DNA from 2 places in the Micromonospora sp. NPDC005298 genome. Region 2 is predicted to be linked to the other one. Evidence: riboswitches for the same ligand, from Rfam matches in the RefSeq annotation. Region 2 holds a riboswitch; the other holds the start of a gene.
The links. Region 2 has a riboswitch for thiamine pyrophosphate ahead of thiE (thiamine phosphate synthase). Riboswitches for the same ligand answer to the same signal wherever they lie in the genome.

Region 1: it holds a riboswitch for thiamine pyrophosphate, as region 2 does, so the genes downstream of both, ABZS77_RS27380 (ECF transporter S component) here and thiE (thiamine phosphate synthase) in region 2, are expected to answer to the same signal.

The regions. Positions count from the first base shown of each region.
Region 1 covers NZ_JBEXGP010000030.1:38,555-53,796, forward strand. The annotation lists gene ABZS77_RS27320 (acyltransferase) at 1-121, shown strand, start outside; gene ABZS77_RS27325 (DUF4097 family beta strand repeat-containing protein) at 108-914, opposite strand; gene recO (DNA repair protein RecO) at 1,017-1,895, shown strand; gene ABZS77_RS27335 (isoprenyl transferase) at 1,895-2,707, shown strand; gene ABZS77_RS27340 (hypothetical protein) at 2,772-2,957, shown strand; gene ABZS77_RS27345 (thioredoxin reductase) at 3,559-3,786, shown strand; gene ABZS77_RS27350 (pirin family protein) at 3,783-4,544, shown strand; gene gndA (NADP-dependent phosphogluconate dehydrogenase) at 4,719-6,161, opposite strand; gene ABZS77_RS27360 (MTH1187 family thiamine-binding protein) at 6,281-6,577, opposite strand; gene ABZS77_RS27365 (hypothetical protein) at 6,867-7,289, shown strand; gene ABZS77_RS27370 (energy-coupling factor transporter transmembrane component T) at 7,455-8,255, opposite strand; gene ABZS77_RS27375 (ABC transporter ATP-binding protein) at 8,252-9,685, opposite strand; gene ABZS77_RS27380 (ECF transporter S component) at 9,820-10,407, opposite strand; TPP riboswitch at 10,481-10,585, opposite strand; gene ABZS77_RS27385 (alpha/beta fold hydrolase) at 10,660-11,490, shown strand; gene ABZS77_RS27390 (SIS domain-containing protein) at 11,520-12,269, shown strand; gene ABZS77_RS27395 (DUF6328 family protein) at 12,390-12,893, shown strand; gene ABZS77_RS27400 (acyl-CoA dehydrogenase family protein) at 13,001-14,998, shown strand; gene ABZS77_RS27405 (hypothetical protein) at 15,057-15,224, opposite strand; gene ABZS77_RS27410 (hypothetical protein) at 15,234-15,242, opposite strand, start outside.
Region 2 covers NZ_JBEXGP010000012.1:34,736-49,977, reverse strand. The annotation lists gene ABZS77_RS18360 (hypothetical protein) at 1-1,631, shown strand, start outside; gene thiC (phosphomethylpyrimidine synthase ThiC) at 1,764-3,356, opposite strand; gene thiD (bifunctional hydroxymethylpyrimidine kinase/phosphomethylpyrimidine kinase) at 3,374-4,159, opposite strand; gene ABZS77_RS18345 (thiamine phosphate synthase) at 4,156-4,800, opposite strand; gene ABZS77_RS18340 (thiazole synthase) at 4,797-5,576, opposite strand; gene thiS (sulfur carrier protein ThiS) at 5,573-5,773, opposite strand; gene thiO (glycine oxidase ThiO) at 5,764-6,879, opposite strand; gene thiE (thiamine phosphate synthase) at 6,876-7,499, opposite strand; TPP riboswitch at 7,494-7,603, opposite strand; gene ABZS77_RS18320 (ThuA domain-containing protein) at 7,898-13,741, shown strand; gene ABZS77_RS18315 (hypothetical protein) at 13,813-14,343, shown strand; gene ABZS77_RS18310 (MFS transporter) at 14,392-15,242, opposite strand, start outside.

The DNA.
Region 1 (15,242 bases), on a different contig from region 2:
CCGGTCCGGTGTGCCGCCGCCGGCCGGCGGAACGGGTGCCGCGCCGGCCGGCGGACCGGCCCTCGTGCCCGCGCAGCGGGTGCCCGGGAAAGCGACGACCGTCGACCTCAACGCTGGCTGATCGTGACGTTGCCGCTGCCGGCCGACCCGTCGAGCACCAGGGACGCGGCCGGATCGTCGGCGACTGTCACCTTGGCGTCGCCGGAACCGGTGCTGGAACGAACCTGGTAGCTGCCCTGCGGCACCAGCAGCGTCACGTCGCCGCTGGACGCGTGCGCGCGTGCCGCCGCCGGCGTGTCCAGTTCGACTGTGACGTTCCCGGAGCCGGCCTCGGCGTCCGTCGAACCACCCAGCCGTCGCGCCGTGATGTCACCGGACCCGGCGCGCAGACGGACCGCCCCGCTGGCCTCACTGACCTCGATGTTGCCGGAGCCGGTCTCCACACCGACCGCTCCCGTGGCGCCGGTGATCCGCACGTCCCCCGACCCCAGCCGGAGATCGACCGTACCGATCTTGCTCAGTTCGACGTCCCCGGAACCGGACTCGCCCTGCACGGTCACGCCCTCCGGCACGGTCACCTCGTAGGAGACGCTGCACCGGTTGCCGCAGTCGCTGTCCAGGATCAGCTCACTGCCCTTGATCTCGTACCGGGCCTTGGGCTCGCCCCCCTGGTACCGCACCACCCGCTTGATCCGCGCCTCACCGGCCGGGCCGGTGCCCCGCACCACCATGTCGCCGGAGCCCCCCAGCATCCGGATCGTGGTGATCTTCACCATCTCGGTGTCGTCGTAGTCGAGCCGGCGGAACGAGAGGTTGTCGCACCCGGCGAGGAAGATGAGGGCGGTGGTCATCCCCAGCGCGACGGGGGCCGCGGCGCGACGGCGGACGGCTGCGGTGGTTTCGAGCAGTGCCATGGCCAGCACGCTACGGCCGGGCAGGCGCGCGGCGCATCGGGGTTCCTCCGCGCGTCCACCCCGAACCGACCCTGATTTCACACCCCGAGGGAGAATGGCCCGATGGCCGGGTATCGCCGACAGCTCTACCGCGACGACGCGGTGGTGCTGCGTGTGCAGAAACTCGGCGAGTCCGACCGGATCATCACGCTGCTCACCCGCCGACACGGCCGGCTGCGCGCGGTGGCCCGCGGGATCCGCCGCACCACAAGCAAGTTCGGCGCCCGGTTGGAGCCGTTCGGCCACGTCGACCTCCAACTCGCCGGCGACCCGAAGGGCAACCACGGCAGCTCGCTGCACACGGTCAGCCAGGTCGAGGGCATCGACCTGTACGGCAAGCGGTTCCTCGGCGACTACCCGCGCTACACGGCGGCGAGCGCGATCGCCGAAACCGCCGAGCGGCTCACCCCGGTCGAGCGGGAGCCGTCGCTGCGGCTGTTCCAGCTCACCGTCGGCGCGCTCAAGGCGCTGTCCCGCGGCGAGCACGACACCACCCTGGTCCTCGACGCGTACCTGCTGCGCGGCATGGCCCTCGCCGGCTGGGCGCCCGCGCTCATCGCGTGCGCGGTCTGCGGCACCCCCGGGCGGCACCGGGCGTTCTCCGTACCGGCCGGCGGCGCCGTCTGCCCGGACTGCCGCCCACCCGGCGCGGCCCACCCCGCCCCGGCCACCATCGACCTGATGTCCGCGCTGACCACCGGCGACTGGGTGATCGCCGACGCCACCGACACCGGCGTACGACGGGAGTGCAGTGGGCTGGTCGCGGCGCACCTGCAGTGGCACCTCGAGCGCGCGCTACGCTCGCTGCCGCTGGTCGACCGGGGTCCCTCGGTCGCCGGCACGGCCCCGCCGCCCGGCGGTGGTGGGGCGGCGATGCTCCGGCCGCGCGGCGGCGACGTCGAGGCCGGAGCGGACGGTGCGAGCAGGGAGAGAGCCGAGTGATCCGACGATCCACCAGGGCCAGCCGGCGTGAGCCGACGCCACCGACACCCCACCCGTCCGGCGCCCGGCCACCGGCCCTGCCCAGCGAGGCGGTGCCGCGGCACGTGGCGGTGGTGATGGACGGCAACGGGCGGTGGGCCAAGGACCGCGGGCTGCCCCGCACCAAGGGTCACGAGGCGGGGGAGCACAGCCTCTTCGACACCATCGAAGGCGCCATCGAGATGGGCATCCCCTACCTGTCGGCGTACGCGTTCTCCACCGAGAACTGGCGGCGTTCGCCGGACGAGGTCCGGTTCCTGATGGGCTTCAACCGGGACGTCATCCGCCGCCGCCGCGACCAACTCGTCGACCTCGGCGTCCGGGTGGTCTGGTCGGGTCGGCCCGGACGACTGTGGAAGAGCGTCATCTCCGAGCTGCAGACCGCCGAGGAGATGTCCCAGGGCAACTCGACGCTCACCCTCCAGTTCTGCGTCAACTACGGCGGTCAGGCCGAGATCGGTGACGCTGCCGCCGCGATCGCCCGGGACGTGGCGGCTGGCCGACTGGACCCGGCGAAGGTCACCGAGAAGACCGTGGCGAAGTACCTCTACCACCCGGAGATCCCCGAGGTGGACCTGTTCCTGCGCCCGTCGGGGGAGGAACGGATCTCCAACTTCCTGCTCTGGCAGACCGCGTACGCCGAGCTGGTCTTCCTCGACACGCTCTGGCCCGACTTCGACCGCCGCCATCTCTGGTACGCGTGCGAGCTGTACGCCCAGCGCGACCGGCGGTTCGGCGGTGCGCTGCCCAACCCGGTGGCCCCCACGGTCTGAGGCTTACCAACCGGTCACCCTGGGTACCAGAGATGTCAGAAGCCACTGACGGAGGTGAACCCACATGATCCAGAAGCGCATTGCCCAGTGGGCGGTGATGGCGGTCGCAGTTCCCCTGGCCGCCGCCGGCGCCCGCAGGCTCAGCCACACCCTGGAGGCCCGGCGTGGTCCCTCCGGGGCGACCCGGCTGCTGACCAGGGGTGCGGACATGATCCGCCCCCAGAAGGCCAAGCGCCGCCGATTCTTCTGACCCAACCCCGCCCGAGACACCCAGCGCCGCCCCGCACGCAAAGTGCGGGGCGGCGCTGCCGTCGTGCCCGGTCGCGCTGCCGTCGTGCCCGGTCGCGCTGCCCGTCGTGCCCGGTCGCGCTGCCCGTCGTGCCCGGTCGCGCTGCCCGTCGTGCTCCGTCGGGCTCCCTTGGTACTCCGGTCGTGCTCCCGTCGCGCCGCCGTGGTGCTCCCGTCGTGCTCCGGTCGCGCCCCCGTCGTGCCCCGTCCCCGTTCTGCCCTTCGCCCCCGCCCTCCCCGGCCCCGCCCGGTTGATCATGGAGTGGTGGTCGTCGGCTTGGTCGCTTTCGCTACTTTCGTCACCACCACAATTCCTTGATCGACGGCGAGGGGGCGCGGGGTGGGACGCGGCGAGGCGGCGCGGGGTGGGACGCGGCGAGGCGGCACCGGGCGGGCGGGGAGGGCGGGGAGCGGAGCGGGGTACGGGTGCGGGCGGGATGGGGTGGCGGGGTGCGGGCGGGATGGGGTGGCGGGGTGTGGGCGGGGGTTGGTTGTTCGAGGGCTGGAGAGGTGGGGGCGGCGGTAGGGTCCGGAGGTGGTGGCACTCGGTGGTGGGGGTAGGTGTGCGGGATCTCCGGTACAAGATGATCATGGCGTTGAACGCGGCGGATCTGGGTGACCCCATCTGCGAGCAGGTGGCCGACATCTGCGCCGAGATCGCCGAGCAGCACTGTGCCGAGTTCGGCCACACGCCCCAGGTGCGTACCGGTGAGATCGCCGAGCTGGCCACCGGCGAGCCGGCGCTGACCTGGGCGCCATCCACCCCCGACTCCGGGCGGCGTGCCTGGTGACCGCCCCCGCTCCGGCGGTCGACGTACGTCGTGCCGACGACCGGTTCGCCACCCGGATCTCGTGGCTGGATTCCAAGCACTCCTTCTCGTTCTCCCGGCACTACGACCCGGCGAACACCCACCACGGGCTGCTGCTGGTCAACAACGACGACGTGGTCCGGCCGGGTGCCGGCTTCGAGACCCACCCGCATGAGGACATGGAGATCGTCACCTGGGTGCTGCGGGGCTCGCTGGTGCACCAGGACTCCACAGGCCACTCGGGGGTGATCTACCCGGGGCTGGCCCAGCGGATGAGCGCCGGCACCGGCATCCTGCACTCGGAGAAAAACGACGCCTGGCGGCTCAACAACCAGGAGCCGCACAGCGACCCGGTGCACTTCGTGCAGATGTGGGTGCTGCCCGACGAGCAGGGTGTCGACCCCGGCTACGAGCAGTTGGAGATCGAGGACGAACTGCTCCGCGGCGGGCTGGTGCCGATCGCCTCCGGGATGGAACGGTACGACGGCGCGTCCGCGATCCGGATCCGCAACCGGTACGCGACCCTGCACGCCGCGAGGCTCGCACCCGGCGACGAGGTCACCATTCCGGACGCGCCCTTCGTGCACCTGTACGTGCCCAACGGCACGGTGACCCTGGAGGGCAGCGGCCCGCTCGGCACCGGCGACGCGGCCCGGCTCACCATGACCGGCGGCCGGCGGGTCACCGCCGACGAGCCGGCCGAGATCCTGGTCTGGGAGATGCACGCCACCGTCGCCTGACGCCGGCGCGTCGTCGCCTCCCATGATCTCGCTCGAACAGGGATGTAGTGGCCTCCCGACAACGGGAGGCCACTACATCCAGGATCAAGCACGATCTTGCGGTGCGCGGTGCGCGGTGCGCGGTGCGCGGTGGGGCACCTCGTGTGTGCGGCGCGCCGGTCCGCGGGTGTGGCGTCAGGCGGGGGATTCGGTGCGGTCGCCGGCCCAGGTGGTGTGGAACGTGCCCTCGCGGTCGACCCGCTGGTAGGTGTGCGCGCCGAAGTTGTCCCGCAGACCCTGGATCAGCGCGGCGGGCAGCCGCTCCGCGCGGAGTGCGTCGAAGTACGCAAGCGACGACGAGAACGCCGGCGTCGGCACTCCGGCTCGCGCCGCGTCGGCCACGACCCGTCGCCAGCTCGGTACGCCGGCGCCGACCGCCTCGGCGAAGTAGGGCGCCACCAGCAGCGTCGGCAGGTCCGGCTGCTCGTCGTACGCCTCACGGATCCGGTCGAGGAAGCGGGCCCGGATGATGCAGCCGCCCCGCCAGATCGTCGCCGTGCCGCCGAGGTCGATGTCCCAGTCGTACTCCTGGCTGCCGGCGCGGATGTGGTCGAAGCCCTGGGCGTACGCGACGATCTTGGAGGCGAGCAGCGCCCGGCGGACGTCCTCGACGAACGCGTCCCGGTCGGCGACCTGCCATTTCTCACCGGCGTCCGGGAATGCCCGGCGGGCCGCCTCGCGCTGGTCGACGTGCCCGGAGAGCGAGCGGGCGAAGGTCGCCTCGGCGATCCCGGTGATCGGGATGCCCAGGTCCAGCGCGCTCTGCACGGTCCACCGGCCGGTGCCCTTCTGCTCGGCCCGGTCCTGCACGACGTCGACGAACGCCCGGCCGGTCGCCGCGTCGGTGTGTGCCAGCACGTCGGCGGTGATCTCGATGAGGAACGACTCCAGCTCGCCGTCGTTCCAGTCCCGGAAGATCTCCGCGATCTCGGCCGGCGTCGCGTCCAGGCCGGCCCGCAGCAGGTCGTACGCCTCGGCGATGAGCTGCATGTCGGCGTACTCGATGCCGTTGTGCACCATCTTCACGAAGTGCCCGGCGCCGTCCGGTCCGACGTGGGTGCAGCACGGCACGCCGTCCACGTGCGCGGCGATCTTCTCGAACATCGGCCCGAGCTTGGCGTACGACTCGGCGGAGCCACCCGGCATGATGCTCGGTCCCAGCAGCGCGCCCTCCTCGCCGCCGGAGACGCCGGTGCCGCTGAAGTGCAGCCCCTGCGCGCGCAGTGCCTCCTCGCGGCGGCGGGTGTCGGCGAAGTGGGCGTTGCCGCAGTCGACGATGATGTCGCCCTCGTCGAGCAGCGGCACCAACTCGTCGATCACCGCGTCGGTGGGCGCACCGGCCTTGACCATGACGATCACCGCGCGTGGTCGTTCCAGCGACGCCACGAAGTCGGCCATCGTCTCGCCGGGCACGAACGTGCCCTCGTCGCCGTGCTCGGCGATCAGGCTGCGGGTGCGCTCCGGTGACCGGTTGTGCACCGCCACCGTGAAGCCGTTGCGGGCCAGGTTGCGGGCCAGGTTGCGGCCCATCACCGCCAACCCGGTCACACCGATCTGCGCCGTCGCCTGCTCAGCCATCCGTGCCGCCACCTTTCACCGCCGCTATTGACCCGAACCTATCGCGGTACGCGCCAGTACGTACCGGTGATCCACATAGCGATACTCGGCGTGGCCGCCGTGCTGCCCACAGTGGCCGATCAGCCCTCGGCGAGGCGGGCCTCGATCCGGGCGACCTTCCCGGCGAGGGCATCGGTGACCCCGGGCCGGACGTCGGCCTTGAGCACCACACTCACCCGGGGCGCCTGCGCTGCCACCACGTCGACCGCCCGCTTCACCACCGCCATCACCTCGTCCCACTCGCCCTCGACGGTGGTGAACATGGCGTCGGTCCGGTTGGGCAGGCCGGACTCGCGGACCACCCGTACCGCCTCCGCGACGAGGTCACCCACGGAGTCACCGCCGCCGAGCGGGGTGATCGAGAACGCGACAAGCATGTGCCGATCGTGCCAGTAATTCGGGTGCGCGTCCGCCGGGCGGTGGTTACCGTACGGGCATGCGCAACTGACGCCCCATCTTCCGAGCCGGTCCGCCGCCCCGCGTCGCGGTCCGTGCGCTCCCGGGCGTCCCGCGTTCTCCACCCGCCGTGCGGCGGTGCTGGCGCTGTCGATCCCGGTGAGCAGTCCCTTCCCGATTCGACTGTCGCGGCCGCGACGGTCACCAGTCGAGCCGACCGGCCCCGGAGCGCGGGACCGGCAGTGACGGTCGGCACCGAAGGAGGCCCGGATGCCCGCGAAGCGCACACCGAAGAGGTCCCGTACCGCCACACCGACGCCCGCCGGCACGGACCCGGCGGCCGGCCATGACGCGCTCCTACCAACCCGCCCCGACGTGGATCACGCGGTCGAGCCGGCGCTCCTGGTCGAGCCGGCACTTCCGGCAGCGTTGGGTGAGCCGGTGCTGGTCGAGCCGCCGCTGTCGGCGGTGCTGAACCGGTCGGCTCTGCCGGCGGCGGTGCCGGGTGAGCTGGCGCCGCAGGTCGACGTGCCGGCAGTGGTCGACGCGCCGGTGGTGGCAGAGCTGCCGAAGGCGGCCGGTCGACCGAAGGCACCGACGGCCGGCCCGCCGCAGGGTGGCGGGACGCGCTCGACCGGCGGGCGTGGCCGACAGGCTGGCCAGAGCCGCCGCTACGCGTTCCGGCGCAGCTGACCGACCCCGCACCCACCCGGCCGCGCTGTTCCGGCGGTGAGGCTGCACCATGCTCGTGGTGCAGCCTCACCGCCCAGCGAAGCAGCACCATCCGCGATGCGGTGCGGATCATCCCGGCGTGGCGGTGAGGCGCGCCGGTCGGCGCGCCGCAGGAAAGCGGGCGACTCAGCCGATCAGCGGCCGGAAGGCGCCGGTGAGGATGCTCGTGGTGAGGGCCGCGCCGGCCAGGGCGACCGACCCGGCGATCAGGAGGGCGTCGGCGCGGGTGAACGGCTGGCGGCGGGCGACCGTTCGTGGTGTGCCGGCGTCGAAGCCGCGTGCGTCCATGGCCACCGCGAGCCGTGTGCCGCGACGGATCGCCCCGACCAGCAGGGCGAATGCGGTGGAGGTGAACAGCCGTAGCTTCGCCAGCGGGTTGCGTCCGGCGTCGACGCCGCGCGCCCGCCGCGCCATGCTGATCATCTGCCACTCCTGTCCGAGCAGTGGCACGAGCCGGAACGCGGCGAGCGCCCCGATGGCGAACCGCGCCGGTGCCTTGGCGTTCTGGATCAGTGCGTCGGCCAGGTCGGTGGGGTCGGTGGTGGCGAAGACGATCACGCCGGGTAGGGCCACCGCGAACACCCGTAGTACCAGCCCGAGCGCGGTGAGCAGCACGCCGGTGCTCACCAGGACCGGCCCGACGTCGAGGAGGACCCGGCCGGACCGGTCGGCGGCGAACAGCACCAGGGTGACCAGGATGCCGGCGGCGCTGAGCAGCAGCGGCAGTGCCCGGCGGGCCAGCATCCGGTAGCGGATGCCGAACAGGGGCAGCAGGGCGAGTTCGAACGCGATGGCGATGGCCGGGGCGACCGGGTCCAGGGTGGCCAGCAGGATGAACGAGAAGGCCAGCGCGGCGGCCACCTTCGCCACCGGGTTGCGGCGGGCCAGGGGCGCGTCGGGCGCGGCGATCGGTTCGATGCTGATCATCGGTTGCCGTCCGGGGGCGGGTGCAGGGTGACGGTGCGGTCGGCGAGCGCGGTGACGAAATCCGCGTCGTGGGTGACGGTGACCACGCCGTGCCCGGCGTCGCGCAGATCGGCGAGGAGATCCACCAGCTCCCGCCAGGTCCGCCGGTCCTGGCCGAAGGTGGGTTCGTCGCAGATCAGCAGGCGGGGCGCGGTGGCCAGGGCGGTCGCGACGCTCAGCCGCCGCGCCTCCCCACCGGAGAGGGTGTACGGGTTGGCTGCCGCGAGCCGGTCCAGTCGCAGCCGCTCCAGCAGCCCTGCCACGGTGTCCTTGACGGCTGTCTCGGGTTGACCGGTGCGGCGAGGGCCGAGGGCCAGCTCGTCGAAGACCGTGCCGGTCACGAACTGGTGCTCCGGGTCCTGGAAGACCGAGCCGATCCGCCGGGCCAGCGCGGGCGCTCGCCAGCGGTGCGGGGGAGTGCGGTGGTCCGACCCGGCCAGCTCGACGGACGCGGTGACCCGGCCGGCGCCCGGTCGCAGCAGACCGCCGAGCAGCAGGGCCAGGGTCGACTTGCCGGCGCCGTTGGGCCCCTGGACGGCGAGGGCTTCTCCGGCGCGTACCGCCAGGTCGGTGGCGCCCAGCCGGGGCGGCAGGCCGAGCCTGTCGGCGGTGAGCAACAGCTCTCCGGGGCCGGCGGTGGCCGGTCGGGGCGCGATGGGGTGACCGGGCACCCAGACGCCCTCGGCGGCGAGGGCGGCGCCGTGCGCCGCGAAGACCGCCTCGGGGGTACCGTCCGCGCGGACGCCCCCACCCGGCTCCAGGACGATCACCCGGTCGACCAGCGGCAACGCCTCGGCGACCCGGTGTTCGACCAGGATCAGGGTGGTGTCGGCGTTCAGCGCGCCGGCCACCGCCTGTCGGACGAGGGTGGCGCCGGCCGGGTCCAGGTTCGCGGTCGGTTCGTCGAGCAGCAGCAGGCCGGGTCGCAGGGCCAGCGCTCCCGCCAGGGCGAGGCGTTGCTGCTCACCGCCGGAGAGCGCGGCCGTGTTGCGGTTTCGGGGGTACGGGAAGCCGACGCGGCGCAGCGCCTCGTCGACCCGGGGCCAGATCTCGTCGGTGGGTACGCCCCGGTTCTCCAACCCGAACGCCACGTCGTCGCCGCTGCGGGCCATCACCAGTTGCGTCTCGGGGTCCTGGAAGACGATGCCGACCCGTTCCCGCGCCTTGCGGGGGTCGAGCCCGTCGATCTCGACGGTGCCCTCCTGTTCGCCGGAATCGTCGGGCAGCAGCCCGGCCAGGGCGCTGAGCAGTGTGCTCTTGCCGGCTCCGGAGGGGCCGAGCAGCAGAACCCGTTCGCCGTCCTCCACCCGCAGGTCGACGCCGCGCAGAGCCCAGGCCCGCCGCCCGGCGTGCCGCCACCCGAACCCCCGCAATACCACCCCGCCGCCCATCAACCCACCCCCCTACTCCTTCTCCTCCACCAGCAGCAGCCCGCATCTCCCCGTTGATCAAGAGGTTCGCGTCAGAAGAGCGCACCCTGGTGACGCGAATCTCTTGATCACCGCGAGCCACCGCAGCCGGCGGGTCAGATCAGGGCGCGTTCCTGGGCCACCGGGAAACGATCCAGGGCGCCGGTGTTGGCCAGGGCGCGAGTGAGCAGCCAGCCGCCGGCGCCCGCGATCACGGTGGCGCTGACGACGGTCAGCAGCGCGTACGGGATGCGGTAGTCGGCAAGCGCGTAGTCGACGTTCCAGACGAAGAAGTCGAACAGCGCGGCGCTCAGACCGGTCAGCGCACCGGCCAGGACGGCGGTCGGCAGGCGGAACGACCGGTACCGGAAGGCGGCGAACGCCAGCTCGGCGCCGATGCCCTGCACGATGCCCTGCGGGATCACCGTGCCGGCCCACTGGCTGCCCAACAGGGCGGAGAGGACCGCCGCCACCGTCTCGCAGTACAGCGCGGCGCCGGGCTTGCGGATGACCAGGCCGCCGATGACGGCCGGCATCAGCCAGACGCCGTAGAGCAGGGTCTGCGCCGGCGGGAAGAAGGCGAACGCCCCCTCGGTGGCGCTCCACACCAGGCCCCAGGCCCAGAAGATGACGCCGAAGGCCACCGCGATCACCGAGGCGACCACGATGTCGATGGTCCGCCAACGGTTTGTGGTGTTGTCCATGCTGTGCTCCCAGTTCACGAAAGAGAACCAGGCAAGACGCACGCCGCGTCCGGTGGCACCGGACTGCGGCGCGGCTGGAGGTCGACCGAACTCCCTGCGCTGGCATTACCCAGATCAGGTTCGAGGGTCTGCGGGCGTACCCGCACTCTCAGCGCTGTGCGCTCCCCTGTCGGATGTGAAGTTGTCTCGCTGACGCTAGCACCGACAAGGCGTACCAGCCCAGCAGGGCGTCGGCTGGGTAGGGTGACGATCATGCGGGTAGACGCACGAGGTCTCACGTTCGAGGTACGCGCCGGTGGACCGCCGGACGGTGAACCCGTCCTGCTGCTGCACGGCTTCCCCCAGCACAGCGGCGAGTGGGACGACGTCGTCCCGGCGCTGCACGCGGCGGGACTGCGCACGTACGCGCTGGACCAGCGGGGCTACTCGCCGGGCGCCCGGCCGGAGGCGGTTGCCGAGTACCGGATCCCCGAACTGGTCGCCGACGTGGTGGCGGTGCTCGACGCGCTCGGCCTGGACGCCGTGCACCTGGTCGGTCACGACTGGGGCGCGGTGGTGGCCTGGGCGGTGGCCGCCGGGCATCCGGAGCGGGTCCGTACGCTCACCGCGGTGTCGGTGCCGCATCCCGCCGCCATGGCGCACGCCCTGCGTACCGACCGGCAGCAGAAGGCCCGCTCGTCGTACATGGCGCTGTTCCGGATGCCGGGCAAGGCGGAGAAGGTGCTGCTGGCCCTCAACGCGACGGCCCTGCGCAAGATGCTCGGTGGCGTCGGCGACAGCTCCCGGGTGGACCGCTACGCCGACCCGATGCGGGAGCCGGGCGCGCTCACCGCCGCGCTGAACTGGTATCGGGCGATGTCCGGGTCCGACCTGGCCGGCGTCGGCCCGGTCGGCGTGCCCACCACGTACGTGTGGAGCGACCGGGACGTCGCGATCGGCCGTGCCGCCGCCGACGCGTGCGCCGCCAACGTGACCGGCGACTACCGCTTCGTACCCCTGACCGGGGTGACCCACTGGATCCCGGACGCCGCCCCCGGCCCGCTCGCCGAGGCGATCCTGGCCCGGGTCAACGGAACGGCCTGAGCCGGCCGCAACCAGACGACGGAGGACGCATGACGGTAAGTGCCGAGGACTACCTGGCCGTGGTGACCGAGACGATCGGCCGGGTGGCCGCGAGTCAGCGGGAGGCGGTGGGACGCGCCGCCGACCTGATCGCCGACGCGGTCCGTGCCGACGGGGTGGTGCACGCGTTCGGCACCGGCCACTCGGAGGCCCTCGCCATGGAGATCGCCGGACGGGCGGGCGGGCTGGTGCCGACCAACCGGATCGCCCTGCGCGACCTGGTGCTGCGCGGCGGCGAACCGGCCGACCGGCTCGGCCCGCTGCTGGAGCGGGACCCGGCGGTGGCGCACCGGCTGTACGAGTTGACCCCGGTGCGGCCCACCGACGTGTTCGTGCTTGCCTCGAACTCGGGGGTCAACGGCGCGATTGTGGAGTTCGCCGCGCTGGTGAAGGAGCGCGGCCACGCCCTGGTGGCGATCACCTCCGCGCAGCACTCCGGCCGGATGACCTCCCGGCACCCGTCCGGCCGCAAACTGGCCGACGTCGCCGACGTGGTGCTCGACAACGGCGCCCCGTACGGCGACGCGACGCTGCCGCTGCCCGGCGGCGGTGCGGTCGGCGCGGTCTCCTCGATCACGGCGGCGCTGCTGGCCCAGCAGGTCACCGTGGAGGTGGTGGCCCGGTTGCTGGCGGCGGGGGAGCGGCCCCCGGTCTACCTGTCGGCGAACATCCCGGACGGCGACGCGCACAACAACGCGCTGGAGGCCCGGTACGCGGGCCGGATCCGGCGCGGCTCCTGAGTATGTCCGGCAGGTGGCCGGGAGGTGTCGTGAACCTGTTTCACGCTCGGCCGGGTGGGGCATTGGCGTTGCTGCCGACGGCTGGAGCCGTCGGCAGTAGCGTCTCACCGGAGGTAGCGCGTGTCGAAGGAGACCGAGAAGCAGCGTTGGCAGCGCAACTTCGCCGACCTGTTGCAGGAGTTGCGGGTCGCCCAGACCGGCGTGCAGATCCTCTTCGCCTTTCTGCTCACCCTCCCGTTCAGCAACGGGTTCACCCGCACCAGCGAGTTCCAGCGTGACGTCTACATCGTGGCGTTGCTCGCGGCGGCCGCCGCCACCGCGATGATCATCTCACCGGTCGCGTTCCACCGGGCGCTGTTCCGGCAGGGACGCAAGCCGGAGCTGGTCCGCTTCGCCCACCGGATGGCCACCGGTGGCCTCGCCTTCATGTTGATCGCCATGGTCAGCGCGGTGCTGCTGATCACCGACTTCGTGTTGGACCGGCCGATCGCCTTCCTGCTCAGCGCCCTGACCGGGCTGTGGTTCCTCATGTTCTGGATGATCCTGCCGTTCGCCCGCCGCAACTGGGGTGAGGACGACATCGACGACGAGGACGACGACCCGGAAACCCTCACCGATCGCTGATCGCGCGACGATCCGCACGCGGCGCTACCCCTGGGTAACAACCGGGGGTAGCGTGGCGGGTAGTCGCGCACGTCGATGCAGCCGCACCGAGTTTCGAGGGGGCAGCCGTGACCACGACGCACAACGGCCGACCGGCACCGGACGGCCCCGACTCCGAAACCACCACGGGTGCCGCCTCGGCGCTGCCCGCCGAGGCCGGGCAGGTCACCGAGAAGGAGGCCCGGCAGGTCGCCGAGGCCGCCCGCGAGTCCACCTGGGACCGACCCAGCTTCGGCAAGGAGCTGTTCCTCGGCCGTTTCCGGCTCGACCTCATCGACCCGTGGCCCCGCTCCGACCCGGACGACGTGGCGCGCGCCGAGGAGTTCCTCGGCCGGTTCCGCGCCTTCCTCGCCTCCGAGGTGGACGGCGCGGCGATAGAGCGCGACGCGTCCATTCCGGATTCCGTGTACCACGGCCTGGCCGACCTCGGCGCGTTCGGCATGAAGATCGACAGGCAGTACGGCGGGCTGGGGTTGAGCAACCTGCACTACTGCCGGGCGTTGATGCTGGCCGGCTCGGTCAGCCCGGCGATCGGCGCGCTGCTCTCCGCGCACCAGTCGATCGGGGTGCCGCAGCCACTGAAGATGTTCGGCACCGCCGAGCAGAAGCAACGCTTCCTGCCCCGGCTCGCCGCCGGCGAGGTCTCCGCGTTCCTGCTCACCGAGCCCGACGTCGGCTCCGACCCGGCCCGCCTGGCCACCACCGCCGAACCGACCGAGGACGGCACCGGTTACCGGCTCAACGGCGTGAAGCTCTGGGCCACCAACGGCATCGTCGCCACCCTGCTGGTGGTGATGGCCCGGGTGCCGGCCCGTGAGGGACGACGCGGTGGGATCACCGCGTTCGTGGTGGACGGCGACAGCGCCGGCATCACGGTGGAACGGCGCAACGAGTTCGTCGGCCTGCGCGGCCTGGAGAACAGCCTCACCCGGTTCCACGACGTCTTCGTGCCCGCCGAGAACGTCATCGGCGGCGAGGGCAAGGGCCTCAAGATCGCCCTGACGACCCTGAACACCGGTCGGCTCTCGCTGCCGGCGATGTGCGTGGGCGCCGGCAAGTGGGCGTTGAACGTGGCCCGGGAGTGGGCCGCCGACCGGGTCCAGTGGGGTCGACCGGTGGGCGAGCACGAGGCGGTCGCCCAGAAACTCTCCTTCATCGCCGCCACCACGTACGGCATGGAGACCATGCTGGACCTGTGCTGCCTGCTCGCCGACGACGACCGCAACGACATCCGGATCGAGGCGGCGCTGGTCAAGCTGTACGCCAGCGAGATGGCCTGGAAGATCGCCGACGAGCTCATCCAGATCCGGGGCGGACGAGGGTACGAGACGGCCGACTCGCTGGCCGCCCGCGGCGAACGCCCGGCCGCCGTCGAACAGATGCTCCGCGACCTGCGGATCAACCGGATCTTCGAGGGCTCGACCGAGATCATGCACCTGCTGATCGCCCGGGAGGCCGTCGACGCCCACCTGTCGGTCGCCGGCGACATCATCGACCCGGACGCGGGGCTCGGCCGCAAGGCCCGCGCGGGTGCCCGCGCCGGTGCCTTCTACGCGAAGTGGCTGCCCACCCTCGCGGTCGGTCGAGGTCAGAGCCCGTCGGCGTACGGCGAGTTCGGGCCGCTGGCCGCGCACCTGCGCCAGGTGGAACGGTCGTCGCGCAAGCTGGCCCGGTCGACGTTCTACGCGATGTCGCGTTGGCAGGGGAAGATGGAACGCAAGCAGGCGTTCCTCGGCCGCGTGGTGGACATCGGCGCGGAGTTGTTCGCGATGTCGGCGGTCTGCGTGCGGGCCTACGCCGAACGGGACACCCGTCCGGAGAACGTCGAGCTGGCCGACCTGTTCTGCCGGCAGGCCCGGGTGCGGGTGGACGCCCTGTTCACCGCCCTGTGGGACAACACCGACTCGGTCGACGTCGCCGCCGCGAAGCGGATCCTCGCCGGCCGCTATTCGGCGCTGGAGGAGGGGGTCATCACCCCGTCGGACGAGCTGCCCTGGGTGGCCCGCTGGTCGCCCGGTCCGTCCACCGCCGAGGACGTCCGCCGCCGCATCCCGCCCAGGCCGTGACCGTGTGCCGCCCGGCGCTCGCCGGCCGGGCGGGCCGGTCCGCAGCCGACGGGGCCGCTCAGCGGGCGACCGCCCAGGCCAGCACCGCCGCCAGGATCAGGCCGTTGAGCACCGCCAGACCCAGGTACGCCGCGGGCGGGATCTTCCTGCCCCGTCGGACGAAGGAGACCAGGACGGCGGCGTAGCCGAGCAGCAGGACGGCGATGACGACCAGGAAGTAGAACACCCGAAGACCTTAGCGGCC
Region 2 (15,242 bases):
CGAGCGAGGGCGGGGCCGCCGAGCGGACGGACCCCGACACGGACGCCAGCGACCGGGCCACGACCGACCCGGCCACGACCGACCGGGATACGACCGGCGCGAGCAGCTCCGACGGCGCGAGCGCGACGGGCGGTGCCGCCACCACGGCGACGCCGACGCCCAAGCCGCGCCGGACCCGCAAGGCGAAGTCCACCCCCTCCACGTCGGACGCCGATCCCACACCGTCGGCCACCGAGTCCGCATCCATCGGAGTCAAAGCGGCCACGGCGCCCGACGCCAGCAGCTCCGAGGCGCCCGACGCCAGCGGCTCCGAGGCGCCCGCGACGCCGGTATCCACGGGCTCCGCGGCGCCCGCGACGCTCGTATCCACCGGCTCCGAGGCGACCACGACGTCCGGTGCCGGCGAAATCACCGCCGCCGGTGCCGCCGGCAAGCCGGCGGCGGGCGCGGGTACGGGACGGGCCAGGAAGGCCACCCGGCCCGGCAGCGCCACCGACGACGCCCGACCCACCAACCCGGCCACCCCGACCGGCCCGGACACTCCCGCCACCCCCACCGCCTCGGACACTCCCACCGGTCCGGACAGCCCGGCCGCTGCGGAAGCCCCGGCCGCCCCGCGCGCCGAGGACGCCCCGGAGCGCGACGCGGTAGGTGAGCACGGCGCGGCTGGTCGGGAAGCCGTGACCGCTCCGGCGACGGATGCCACGCCGGCCGTCGCGTCCGGTCCGGTACGCGCCGGCCGCCGGACCGACCCCACCGACGCCGAACGGTTCGAGGACGACTCCGCCGCTCCCCTGTTCGCCGGGGAGCCCGTCGGCGACGCGCAGCCGGACCGGTGGACACCGACCCCGGTGGCCTGGCCGGTCACCTCGGGGCGTACGACAGCGGCGCAGACCAGGGACGCCAGGTCGGCGACGCCGGACGTCGAGACCTCCTCGGACCCGGCCGAGTGGACGCCCCGCCCCCGTCACCGGGCATCCCTGCCGGACCTGAGCCGGGCCAGCACCTGGGACGCCTTCAACACCAGCCGTCGCGCTGGCCCGGCTGGCGCGCAGAACAGCCCGACGCCCCGCAAGCCGTCGACCGACACGACCCCGACCGACACCGCGCCGTCGACCGACACCACGGAGAACGGCACTACGGAGAACGGCACAGCGGGGAACGGCACTACGGGGAACGGCACGGCGGAGGGTTCGACCGCGTCGACCGAGCGTGGCGGCAGCCGCAGCGCGGTGGACCGGGCGGCTGCCCGCTGGCGCCGGGCGACCGGTACGTCGACCCGCACCAGCGGAACCCCGTCCTCCGAGGCGGAGCCGATCCCGGCGCCCCCGGTGGTGGCGGGGCAGGTGGAGTCGGTGCCCGACAGCCCGGCGAACGTCGAGCCGACGCCCGACGACGAGGCGGAGCAGCCGGCTCGGCGTGGACGGCTCGGCGGCCTGTTCCGCCGCAACCGCTCCCGGGCGGATGAGGAGACCCGGCCCGTGTCGGAGGCCGAGGAGCCGCTGCCGGCGCAGGACGAGGAGTTCGTCGACTGGGTCGCCGGTCTGGGCAAGCCGGTCGCCGACAACGAGCCGGAGCAGGAGAACGGCCGCCGCTCGCTGCGCTCAACCGGGCGGCACCACCGCGACTGACCGGCCCGCCCCGCCGTTGCCGGCCCGACCCGCACGAAGGCGGGCCGGCAACGGTGCGAGCCGGCAAACGGTGCGAGCCGGCAAACGGTGCGGGCCGGCAAACGGTGCGAGCCGGCAAACGGTGTGGACGGATCAGGCCAGCGGCAGGTAGACCCGACCCCCGCCGGAGACGAACTCCTCCGACTTGTCCTTCATGCCGCGGGCCGCGTACTCCTTGAGTTCCTGGGTGATCTTCATGGAGCAGAACTTCGGTCCGCACATCGAGCAGAAGTGGGCCGTCTTCGCCGGCTCGGCCGGGAGCGTCGCGTCGTGGTACGAGCGCGCGGTCTCCGGGTCGAGTGAGAGGTTGAACTGGTCCTCCCAGCGGAACTCGAACCGCGCCTTCGACAGCGCGTCGTCCCACGCCTGCGCGCCGGGGTGTCCCTTGGCCAGGTCCGCCGCGTGGGCGGCGATCTTGTACGCGATCACGCCCGCCTTCACGTCGTCGCGGTCGGGCAGTCCGAGGTGTTCCTTCGGGGTGACGTAGCAGAGCATGGCGGTGCCGAACATGCCGATCATCGCGGCGCCGATGGCCGAGGTGATGTGGTCGTACGCGGGCGCGATGTCGGTGGTCAGCGGACCGAGGGTGTAGAAGGGCGCCTCGTGGCACCACTCCTGCTGGAGGTCCACGTTCTCCTTGATCTTGTGCATGGGCACGTGACCGGGGCCCTCGATCATCACCTGCACGTCGTGTTCCCAGGCGACCGTCGTCAACTCGCCGAGGGTGCGCAGCTCGGCGAACTGCGCCTCGTCGTTGGCGTCCGCGATGGAGCCGGGGCGCAGCCCGTCGCCGAGCGAGAACGTCACGTCGTACCGCGCGAGCAGCGCGCACAGCTCGGCGAAGTTGGTGTAGAGGAAGTTCTCCTCGTGGTGGGCCAGGCACCACGCGGCCATGATCGAGCCGCCCCGGGAGACGATCCCGGTGACCCGGTCCACGGCCAACGGCACGTACGGCAGCAGCACGCCGGCGTGCACGGTCATGTAGTCGACGCCCTGTTCGGCCTGCTCGATGACCGTCTCACGGAACACCTCCCAGCTCAGCTTCACCGGGTCGCCGCCGACCTTCTCCAGCGCCTGGTAGATCGGCACGGTGCCGATGGGCACCGGCGAGTTCCGCACGATCGCCTCGCGGGTCTCGTGGATGCGCTTGCCGGTGGACAGGTCCATCACGGTGTCCGCGCCCCAGCGGGTCGCCCAGGTGAGCTTCTCCACCTCCTCGGCGACCGACGAGCTGACCGCCGAGGTGCCGATGTTGGCGTTCACCTTCACCAGGAACGCCTTGCCGATGATCGCCGGTTCGCACTCCGGGTGGTTGACGTTGAGCGGCAGCACCGCCCGGCCGGCGGCGATCTCCGTCCGGACCAGCTCCGGGTCGACGTTCTCCCGGATCGCCACGAACTCCATCTCCGGCGTCACCACACCGGCCCGCGCGTAGGCGAGCTGCGTCGGACGGCGACCGTCCCTGCCGGCCAGCGGCGTGCCGGCGCCCCGCACGGGCGCCACGTCACCCCGCTCGGCGATCCACGGCCCCCGCAACGCGGGCAACCCCACCTCCGGGTCCGATCCCGGGCCGGACGTGTCGTAGAGCCGCACCGGCGGATGGTCACGGGTCAACGCCACCTCCGCGAACGGCACCCGCACATCCGGCCGCGAACCCTCGACGTACACCTTGCCTCGTGCCTGCACGACAACCTCCCTGGTGATCAAGAGGACCAGCCGAAGTGGTCCAGCGGTCCACGTCCCGCACCCAGCTCCCAGCTCCGCGCACCGGTCAGCGCGCGGAGCACGTACTCCTTGGCGGCCTCCACCGCCGCCGGCACCGGATCGCCCGACGCGAGCCGCACCGCGATCGCCGCCGAGAACGAACACCCGGTGCCGTGGGTGTGCCGGGTGTCCACCCGGGGTGCGCGCAGCAGGGTGGTGACGCCACCGCCGCACAGCACGTCGACCGCTTCGTCGCCGTCCACGTCACCACCGGTGACCACGACGAACTCCGGGCCGCCGGCCGCGAGCGCCTCGGCGGCCACGACCATCCCGGCCACGTCGTCCACTCCGCGTCCGGTGATGGCCGCGGCCTCCGCGCAGTTCGGCGTCGCCACCATGGCGTACGGCAGCAGCCGCTCCACCGCGCTCACCACGCCGAGCCGGTGGCCGCTCGTGGCGACCAGTACCGGGTCGACGACGAGGCGTGGCAGCCGGCCGTCCCGGGCGGCCTCGGCCACCACGTCGGCGACCGCCGGTGTGCCGAGCATTCCCGTCTTGACCGCGCCGACCGTGAAGTCGTCGAGCACGCTGTCGAGCTGTTCGGCGACGGTTCGCGGCGGCAACGGCAGCACGGCGTCGACACCCCGCGTGTTCTGCGCGGTGACCGCCGTGAGGACGCTCGTGCCGTACGCCCCGAGCGCGGCGAAGACCTTGAGGTCGGCCTGGATACCCGCGCCGGCACCTGAGTCGGAACCGGCGATGGTCAGCACGGTGCTTGGGGTCATCGTCTTTCCTTGGTTGCGGTTGAAGGCTGCGGCCGACCGTGCCTGCGAACGACCGCCTCGGCACAGGCGCTGGTCAGGGTGGTGGCTACCTCGGCTGGGTCTTCCGCGCGCATGAGTGCGCCCAGCACCGCCACTCCGACGGCTCCCGCCTCGACGCAGGCGGTCACCTGCTCCGGGGTCTCCACTCCCCCGAGGGCCAGGACGGGCACCGGGCTCGCCTCGACCAGACTGCGCAGCCCCGCAGCGCCCAGGGGCGGGCCGTAGCCGGGTTTCGTCCTCGTGGGATGCACGGGCGAGAGGGTGGCGTAGTGCTCGGTGGTCAGTCGGTCCAGCTCGGCCCGGTCGTGGCAGGAGCGGCCGACCAGCCCGTGGACCGGTGGCGGGTACGGGCCGGCGGCGGGCAGGTGGACGGCGTCGCCGCCGAGCGGGTCCGGGCCGGCCACGACGAGGGTTCCGCCGACGTCGGCGAGGATCGCGCGCAGGTCGGCGGCGAGGGCGGCGCGCTCGGCGCGGGGCAGGTCCTTCTCCCGCAGCACCACCCACCGCACTCCCCCGGCCACGGCCCCCGCCACCACCCGGTCGAGCCCGGCCCGCGCGGCGAGCCGATCGGTGAGCACGACAACCCCGGACGGCGGGGTCACAGGTCCGGTCTTCCCTCGTCGGGGCTGGATGCCAGGGCGTGGAAGCGGCGGGCGATCCGTCCGGCGCCGGCGGCCAGGCGGCCGGCCTCGACGGCGTACCGCATCGCCGTGGCCATCGCCACCGGATCGGCGGCCCGGGTGACCGCGCTGGCCAGCAGCACCGCGTCGCAGCCCAGCTCCATGGCCAGGGCCGCGTCGGACGCGGTGCCGATGCCGGCGTCCAGGATCACCGGCACGTCGACGCTCTGCCGGATGAGCCGGATGTGGTGCGGGTTGCCGATGCCGAGCCCGGAGCCGATGGGCGCGCCGGCCGGCATCACGGCGGCGCAGCCCACGTCGGCGAGCCGGCGGGCGAGCACCGGGTCGTCACTGGTGTACGGCAGGACGGTGAACCCGTCGGCGACCAGCTCCTCGGCGGCGCGGAGCAGTTCCACCCCGTCGGGCAGGAGGGTCCGCTCGTCGCCGATCACCTCCAGCTTGACCCAGTCGGTGTCGAACGCGTCCCGGGCCAGTCGGGCCACCTTCACCGCCTCGGTGGCGGTGTGGCAGCCGGCGGTGTTCGGCAACAGTCGTACGCCGCAGCGGTCCAGCAGCTCCAGCAGCCCACCGCCGGTGCCGGGGGCGGTGTCCACGCGGCGCAGGGCGAGGGTGACCAGCTCGGTCCCGGACGCGCGGATCGCCTGCTCCAGCACGTGCAGGTTCGCGGCACCGCCGGTGCCGAGGATCAACCGCGATCCGAACGTCTCCCCACCCAGCTCCAACGACACGCCGCTCACCCGCCCTGCGCGGCGGTGAGCACCTCGACCCGGTCACCGTCGTGCAGCACCGTGACCGGCCAGCCGGCCCGGGGCACCACCTCGCCGTTGACCGCCACGGCCACTCCCCGGTGCTGCGGGGCCACGTCCCGTACGAGGTCGGCCACCGAGGCGCCGCCGGGGACGTTGCGCCCGGTCCCGTTCACCGTCAACTGCATGGGTCCTCCTGGTCGGTGCGGGCCGTGCCGGGGAACCGGTCGGGCCGAAAGGGCGCGAGCAGCGGGTCGGGTACGCCGGTGAGCACCAGGTCGGCCATCAGGTCGGCGGTGACCGGGGTGAGCACGATGCCGTGCCGGTGGTGTCCGGTGGCGGCCAGCACGTCCGGCCGGCCGGGCAGCGGTCCGAGGATCGGCGCGTTGTCCGGGGTGCCCGGTCGGAGCCCCGCGACCGCCTCGACGAGGTCGTACTCGGCCAGCTCGGGCAGCAGGTCGACGCCGGCGCGGAGCAGTCGCAGCACGGCACCGGCGGTGACCGTGGTGTCCGTGCGTTCCTCGACCGTCGCGCCGAGCACCACCTCGCCGTCGACGCGGGGCACCGCGTACACGTGCTCGCCGTCGGCGTACCCCCGGATGACGTGCCGGAAGCCCGGCGCGACGCCGCCGGGTGCGCGCAGCCGGAGGATCTGGCCCTTCACCGGCCGCACCGGCAGCCCGGTGAGGGCGGCGGCGCCGCAGCCGGCCGCGACGACAGTGACGCGGGCGTCCAGGTCGGACAGTCGGCGGACCGGTCGCGGCACGAGCACCGCGCCGGCCCGCCGCGCGGCCGTGCGCAGAGCCGGCACCAGCAGCCGGGGGTCGACCTGATGGTCGGTGGGCGCGAGCGCGCCGCCGCGCACCCTCGGCGCGAGCGCCGGCTCGCGGTCGCGCAGCCCGCTGGGCAGCAGCGGGGTCACCGGCAGACCGAGACCCTGCTGGTACGCCCACAGCCGCCGCGCCTCAGCCAGGTCGTCACCGGTCAGGCCGACCATCAGGGTGCCCTCGGTCCGGTAGCCGAACTCGACGCCTGTCGCCTCGGTCAGCTCGGCGGTGAACGCCGGCCACCGGGCCGCGGACGCCAGCAGCAGCCCGGTCAGCTGCCGCTCACCGAAGTACGCCTCGGCGACCGGGGAGAGCATGCCGGCGGCCACCGCCGAGGCTCCCGACCCGGACGCCTGGTCGTGCACCGCCACCCGCAGGCCTTGGGCCGCCAACCGCCAGGCGACGGCCAGCCCGATCGGCCCGGCCCCCACCACCGCCACGTCGGTGGCGGTGTCCTCGCCCGTCACGCCAGTGCCCGCAGCAGTTCGGCGGTGGCGCGGGCCGGATCGGCGGCGGTGGAGAGCGCACCGACCACGGCCACCCCGTACGCCCCGGCCGCGCGCAGCGCCGGTACGCGGGCGGCTGTCACTCCGCCGATCGCGATGACCGGGACGTCGACCGCGTCGGTGACCGCGCGTACTCCCTCGGGGCCGATGGGGTCGGGCAGTCCCGGTTTGGTGCTCGTGGTGTGGCACGGCCCGACGCCCAGGTAGTTGGCCCCGGCGACGACCGCGTCGACCGCGGTCCCCGGCTCGCGGGCGGTGGCGCCCAGCACGCCGGTGGGGCCGAGCACGTGTCGGGCGGCGGTGACCGGCAGGTCGTCGGCTCCGACGTGACCGCCGGCGGCACCGGCCGCGAGCGCCACGTGCAGGCGGTCGTTGACCAGGCAGGTCGCCCCGTACGGCGCGCAGAGGGCCAGCACGGCACGGGTCAGCTCGTACGCCGCGCGGTCGGTGGCGGAGTCCTCGACGCGGACCTGCACCACCAGGTCGGCGCGGGCCGCCGTGAGGGCGGCGCGGACCACGCCGAGCGGGTTGCACCCGGCTCGGGTGTCGGTGATCAGATGCAGTCGTCCCAGGGACGGCACGGCAACGCTCCTCCCTGCGCCGGCATTACCCGGATCAGGTTCGACGGTCGGGGGCTGTCAGCCCCCCTCTCAGCCCGGTACACCGGGCTCCCGTGGGTTACTTGCGTGTCACCGTACGACAGATCCGCCAGCCTGCCAAGGGAGGGGTCGACGGGCCTGCGCGACCAAATCGACCGGGCGCTTTCTCCCGGTCCTGTTCGGAATGTCGCCCCCCGTTGCAGAACCGTTACCCGCCGGCATCTTGCCGGACATCGAGCGAGCCGAATTAATTTGTTCAGCGATTCGACAAAATGCCGGCGTGGACGCCCTGGCACGGCATCCCCACCGGCTCCATCCGGGACGGTCTTCGGCGAGCCGACCCCCGCGTATTCCTGTCCACTTGCGACATTGGAGGCGGCGTGTCCCGTTCTCGTCGTGCCCGCGTACCCATCACCGCGACCCTCATCTCCCTGGCCCTCGCCTCGACGACCCTGCTCGGGTCGCCGGTGCAGGCGGCTCCCGCCGCAGCCCAGATCCCCCCGCGCGACGCGCAGGCCGCTGCCCCGGTCACCCAGGTGGTGCCGAAGGCGCCGAAGGCCGCAGCCGCCGACCCCTACTCCGTGCTGGTCTTCTCCAAGACCGCCGGCTTCCGGCACGACTCCATCCCCACCGGCATCGCCGCCATTCAACAGCTCGGCGCCGCCAACGGATTCACCGTGGACAACTCCGAGGACGGCGCCGTATTCACCGACGCCAACCTGGCGAAGTACAAGGCGGTGGTCTGGCTCTCCACCACCGGTGACGTGCTCAACGCCGAGCAGCAGGCCGCGTTCGAGCGTTACGTGAAGGCCGGCGGCGGCTACGTCGGCATCCACGCCGCGTCCGACACCGAGTACAGCTGGGCCTGGTACGGCGACCTGGTCGGCGCGTACTTCGCCAACCACCCGCAGAACCAGCAGGCCACCGTCAAGGTGGAGGACCACGCCCACCCGTCCACCGCCGAACTTCCGGACCGCTGGTCCCGGTTCGACGAGTGGTACAACTTCCAGACCAACCCGCGGCCGGACGTGCACGTGCTGGCCAGCCTCGACGAGAAGAGCTACACCCCGGGCGCCGGCGCGATGGGCGCCGACCACCCGACCGCCTGGTGTCAGGACTTCGACGGCGGTCGCTCCTGGTACACCGGCGGCGGGCACACCCGCGAGTCGTACGCCGAGCCCGAGTTCCTGGGCCACCTGCTCGGTGGCATCCAGACAGCGGCCGGCGTGGTCGACGCCGACTGCGGCGCGTCGAAGACCTCGAACTTCGAGAAGGTCGCCCTGGACAGCAACACCAGCAACCCGATGGAACTGGACATCGCCCCCGACGGGCGGGTCTTCTACATCGAGCGCGACGGCCGGGTGCAGATCATCAAGCCGGACACCGGCAACACCGTCACCGCCGTCGACCTGGACGTCTTCACCGGAAACGAGGACGGCCTGATCGGCATCCGGCTCGACCCGGACTTCGCCACCAACAAGTGGGTGTACCTGTACTACGCCCCCAACGACGGCGTCACCCGCAACCTGCTGTCCCGGTTCACGGTGACCGGCGACACCATCGACCTGGCAAGCGAGAAGCAGGTGCTGCGGGTGGACACCCAGCGCAACACCTGCTGCCACGCCGGCGGCAGCATGGCGTTCGACAGCGCCGGCAACCTCTACCTGGCCACCGGCGACAACACCAACCCGTTCGAGTCGAGCGCGTACGCGCCGCTCGACGAGCGTCCGGGCCGCCAGGACTACGACTCGCAGCGCACCTCGGCCAACACCAACGACCTGCGCGGCAAGGTGATCCGGATCCACCCGGAGGACGACGGGACGTACACCGTCCCGGCGGGCAACCTCTTCGCGCCGGGCACCGAGAAGACCCGTCCCGAGATCTACGCGATGGGCTTCCGCAACCCGTTCCGGATCGGCACCGACCCGAAGACCAACACGCTGTACGTGGCGGACTACGGGCCGGACGCCAACGCGGACAACCCGAACCGGGGCCCCCGCGGCCTGGTCGAGTGGAACATCGTCACCCCCGGCAACTACGGCTGGCCGTACTGCACGGGCACGAACGAGGCGTACAACGACTACACGTTCCCGTCCGGACCGAGCGGCCCGAAGTTCGACTGCGCGGCACCGGTGAACAACTCGCCGAACAACACCGGCCTGACCAACCTCCCGCCGGTCGTCCCGGCCACCGTCGACTACGGCTACGCCGGTGACGCCCGGTACCCGGAGATCGGCGGCGGCGGCGCACCGATGGGCGGCCCGGTCTACCGGTACGACGCCGACCTCAACTCGACCCGCAAGTGGCCGGCGTACTACGACGGCAAGGCGCTGCTCGGCGAGTGGAACCAGAACAAGATGTACACCATGCAGGTGACCGCCGACGGCAAGTCGCTTGTGGACATCAACCAGCTGCTCACCGGCATGACGATGGTCCGGCCGATGGACTTCGAGTTCGGCCCGGACGGCGCGTTGTACCTGATCGAGTGGGGCAGCGGCTTCGGCGGCAACAACGACAACTCGGGCGTCTACCGGATCGACTACACCGCCGGTGACCGCGCGCCGATCGCGGCGGCGTCCGCCAACCCGACCTCGGGTCCGGCACCGTTGACCGTGGCCTTCTCCAGCGCCGGATCCCGGGACCCGGACGGTGGGACGCTCACCTACGCCTGGGCCTTCGGCGACGGGCAGACGTCCACCGAGGCGAACCCGACGCACACGTACGCCACGGCTGGCAACTACACCGCCCAGCTCACCGTCACCAACCCCAAGGGCCGTACGGCGGTGGCGAACGTACCGGTCACCGTGGGCAACACCGCGCCGACGGTGACCATCGAGTTCCCGCCGGACGGCGGCTTCTTCAACTGGGGCGACCAGGTCCGCTACTCGATCACGGTGACCGACCCCGAGGACGGTCAGATCGACTGTGACCGGGTGCAGCTCCAGGTGCTGCTCGGCCACGACGAGCACGCCCACCCGCTGGAGCAGCACACCGGCTGCACCGGCACCGTCCAGACGTCACTCGCCTCCGGGCACGGCGCCGAGGCGAACGTGTTCGCGGTCTTCGAGGCCACCTACACCGACGAGGGTGGTGCCGGCGGGTCCGGCGCGCTGACCGGCCGGCAGATCGAGATCCTCCAGCCCAAGCAGAAGCAGGCCGAGTACTTCACCGCCACCGGGCGCGCCCCGGTGAGCACCGGCGGCGGCGACGCCGGCGTGCAGCGGGAGACCGGCGCCGACACCGCCGGTGGCGGCCAGAACATCGCGTTCATCGAGGACGGCGACTGGTGGTCGGTCGCCCCGGCGGACCTCACCAACATCACCGAGATTCGGTTCCGGGCCGCCTCGGCCGCCGCCGGCGGTCGGATCGAGGTCCGGGCGGGCGCGGTGGACGGGCCGGTGGTCGCCACGGCGACCGTGCCGGCGACCGGCGCGTGGCAGACGTACACGGACGTGAGCGCACCGGTCACCGGCGCCGCGAGCGGCTCGCTGTACTTCGTGGCCCGGGACCCGAGCGGCGGAACGGGTTCGCTGTTCAACGTCAACTGGATGGACTTCGTCGGTCGGGGCGTCACCGAGAACGCGCCGCCGGTGGTCACCGCCACCGCCACCCCGGCCACCGGCACCGCGCCGGTCACCGTGGCGTTCGACGGCACGGCCACCGACGCCGAGGGCGACACCCCGCTGACGTACGCCTGGGACTTCGGTGACGGCGGCACGGCGTCCACGTTGGACGCCAGCCACACCTACGCCAGCCCGGGCACCTTCACGGCCACCCTCACGGTGACCGACAGCAAGGGCGCCAGGTCGTACGCCACAGTGCCGGTGCGGGTCGACGCCCCGGACACGTCCTGCTTCGGGGCGCGTTCGGACGACTTCAACGGCAACAGCCTCGACAAGGCTCGCTGGTCCAGCGTCATCCGCGAGAACCAGCTCTACTCGGTCGGTGGCGGCGCGCTGCGGCTGCCCACCGGCGTGGGTGACCTCTACGGCGCCCGCAACGACGCCACGAACCTGGTGCTCCAGCCGGCACCGACCGGCGCGTGGCAGATGACCACCAAGGTCACCCTCCCCGTCACGGCCAACTACCAGCAGGCCGGCCTGCTGGTGTACGGCGACGACGACAACTACGCCAAGGTGGACCTGCTGTACAACGGCAGCCGTCGGGTGGAGTTCATCCGGGAGACGGCGGCCACGCCACGCAACGAGGCCGCCGACGCCACCAATGCACCGGCCGGTGACACCGTGTACCTGCGGATCACCAGCGACGGGACGAACCTGACCGCCGCCGCCTCGGGCGACGGACAGACCTTCACCCCGGTCGGCCGCTCGGCCGCGCTCGCCGGCATCACCAACCCGCGGATCGGGGTCTTCGCGCTCAACGGAGGCACCGAGGCACCGGTGGTCGACGCCGCGTTCGACTCGTTCCAGGTCACGCCGGACGCCCCGGCCGGCCCGGTCGACCCGTCGGACGAGTTCACCGGCGACACGCTGGACAAGTGCCGGTGGGACGCCATCACGCGGGAGGACCCGAACGGTTACCGGGTCATCGGTGGCGCGCTGCGGATCGACGTGCCGAACGGTGACATCTACGGCACCGACAACACCGGGCCGAAGAACTTCATCCTCCAGACCGCGCCGTCCGGCGACTGGACCCTGGAGACGAAGGTCGACGGCAGCCTGCTGAACGAGCAGTACCAGCAGGCCGGTCTGCTCGTGCAGGCCGACGACGACAACTACCTGAAGTTCGACTTCATCGCGGACAACCAGGCCGGCCAGGCGGTGACGCGGCGGATCGAGTTCCGCAGCGAGATCGCCGGGGCGGTGCAGAACCCGCAGCCGGAGGCGGCCAACCTCACCTCGGCGGTGTGGCACCTGCGGCTGGCCCGCACCGGTGACACGTTCACCGCGTCGTACTCGGCCGACGGGACGACCTGGACCGCGTTGGAGACGTTGACCAACAGCGCGGTGGGTGCCACCCCGAAGGTCGGGTTGTTCACCCTGGGCGCCAACCAGACGGCCTCGAAGACCGTCGCGTTCGACTACTTCCGGTTGAGCACGACTGTCGCCGACGAGACCGCGCCGGTCACCACGGCGACGGTGTCCGGCACCCCGACCGAGGGGTGGTACACCGGGCCGGTGACGGTGACCCTCACCGCCGCCGACGAGGCCGGCGGCAGCGGGCTCGCCAGCACCGAGTACCAGCTGGACGGTGCCACCACGTGGACGGCGTACACCGCTCCGGTGACGGTCAGCGGGGACGGCGAGCACGAGCTGCGGTTCCGCTCGACCGACGAGGCGGGCAACGTGGAGGCGACGAAGACCGTCACAGTCAAGATCGACACCACCGCGCCGGTCACCACCGTCACGTTCGCTCCGGCGAACGACGCCGGTTGGCACAACGGGACCATCCCGGTGGTGCTGACCTCGACCGACGCCGGCTCCGGGGTCAGGACGGTGGAGTGGTCGCTGGACGGTGGCACCTGGACGCCGTACACGGAGCCGGTCGAGGTGACCGGTGACGGGCAGCACGAGCTGCTGTTCCGGTCCACCGACAGGGCCGGCAACGTCGAGACGCTCAAGTCGGCGGTGCTGCGCATCGACGGCACGAAGCCGACGCTGCTGGTCTCCGGTATCGCCGACGGCCAGCTCTACGGTGACAGCCAGGACGTCCGGGTGTCCTGGCAGGCCGTCGACCCGACCTCGGGCATCGCGTCCGTGGTCGGCACGTTGAACGGCAGGGCGTACGCCAGCGGCACCCTGCAGGCCATGTACGAGCTGCCGCTCGGCCTGCACGAGCTGACCGTCACCGCGACCGACAAGGCGGGCAACACGACCACCTCGACGGTCCGGTTCTTCGTCACCACCTCGTTCCGGGACATGCAGAACCTGCTAGACCGGTTCAAGGCGACGGGGCGGCTCTCGGCCAAGGCGCACAAGCAGTTGACGGCGAAGCTCGACGCGGCCCGCCAGGCCGAGGCGGCCGGCAACGACGCCAAGGCGATCAAGCAGTTGACGCAGTTCCGGACGCTCGCCGCCGACGCCACCCTGGTGGCCGAGGCGGAGGTCCGGGACGTCCTGGTCCGGGACGCCGACGCCATGATCGTCCGGCTTGGGGGCACGGCCAGCAAGGCCGGAGTCAAGGCGAACGACGGCGAACCGGTCAAGGGCGCGGGACGGCTCGGTGGCGACGCCACCCGGTTGGCGCCCGGTCGCCAGCTCTGATCCGACGAGGCCCCTCCCCGGCGCTGCGGCGCCGGGGAGGGGCCTCCCTCATCGGTAGTGGGGAGATGTCCGTGACGGGTATCCGCAAGCTGGCCGCCGCCGTGTTCGTGGGGCTGGCCCTGACCCTGTTCGCCGCGACCCCGGCCGCGGCTCGGGCCGACAAACTCAAGCTGACGGTGGCCGGCGACGGGGCCGAGGGGGTCACCATCCAGGCCACCTACGCCGACGGTCGTCGACTCGACAAGCTGGTACGGCTGGTCCTCACCGCCACCGGCCCGGACGGGCAGAAGGTCGGCCCGCTGCAACTGGAACCGCAGCCCGAGGGGCAGGGCTTCTACAGCAGCGGTCCGGTGCTCTCCGCCGGCGCCTGGAGGGTGACGGTGACCTCCCCCGCTCCGCTGCCCGGCGAGGCCACCGCCACCGTGCGGGCGCGGCCCGCGCAGACGCCACCGGCACCCGCGCCGGTCGCGGTGACCACGCCAACGGACGACACGGGCGGCGCGAACTGGTGGCCGTTCGCGGCGGCCGGTCTGGTGCTCGTCGCCGCGGCGATGGGGGTGGCCATGCTGTTCGGCAGGCGGCGCGGTACGCCGGACGACTGATCGGCCCGGCATCAGAGAAACAGGCGAACGCCGTGCCGGATGCCCTCTTCAGATCGACTGTCGTTCGGGAGTGGAGGCGGCGGTGGAGGTGCTGGTGGCGTCGGCGGTGTCGGAGCGCCGGTGACGCACCTCGGTCGGTAGCACCGCCAGCGCGACAAGCGCGCCGACCAGGCCCGTCGCGGCGAAGCCCCACGCCGGTGCGGAGGCATCGATCACCGCTCCGGCCAGGGGGGCTCCGAGGGCCACCCCCACCGTCATGGCCGAGCCGTGCAGGCCCATCGCCTCACCTCGGACGTTGGCCGGCACCAGGCGACTCACCGCGTCGGCGGTGGCGGCTACGGTCGGCGCGGTGAGCGCCCCGGACGGCAGCAGCACCAGCGCCAGCAGCCACCACTCGCCGCTGCCCAGACAGGCCGGAATGGTGACCAGGCCAAGCACCACGGCGAGGCCCACCGACGACACCGGCCGGGACAGCGCGCCGTAGGTGAAGCCGCCGACCAACGAGTACGAGGCCCAGAGCGCCAGCACCACACCGCTCCAGTCGACCTGACCGGCGTCACGCAGCACCGCCACCACTGTCACATCGGTGCCGGCGATCACCAGAGTGCCGGCCGCGCCACCGACGAGCAGCCCGACCAGCCGTGCGGTCAGCCACCGTCGACGGGGCGGCGGCGGCTCCGTCGTCGTCTCCTCGTCCCGTGCCCGCGTTGGTGGGTTGAGCACCAGCAGCGCGAGTCCGGTCAGCACGATGCCACCGCCCACCGCGTACATGGCCAGGGTGGGCGAGACCGTGGTGGCCAGGGCCACAGCCGCCGCCGGCCCGATCATGAAGCTGAGCTCCACCGACATCGAGTCCAGCGCGTACGCCTGACGGCGTTGGGCCGGCGGGACCAGCGCGG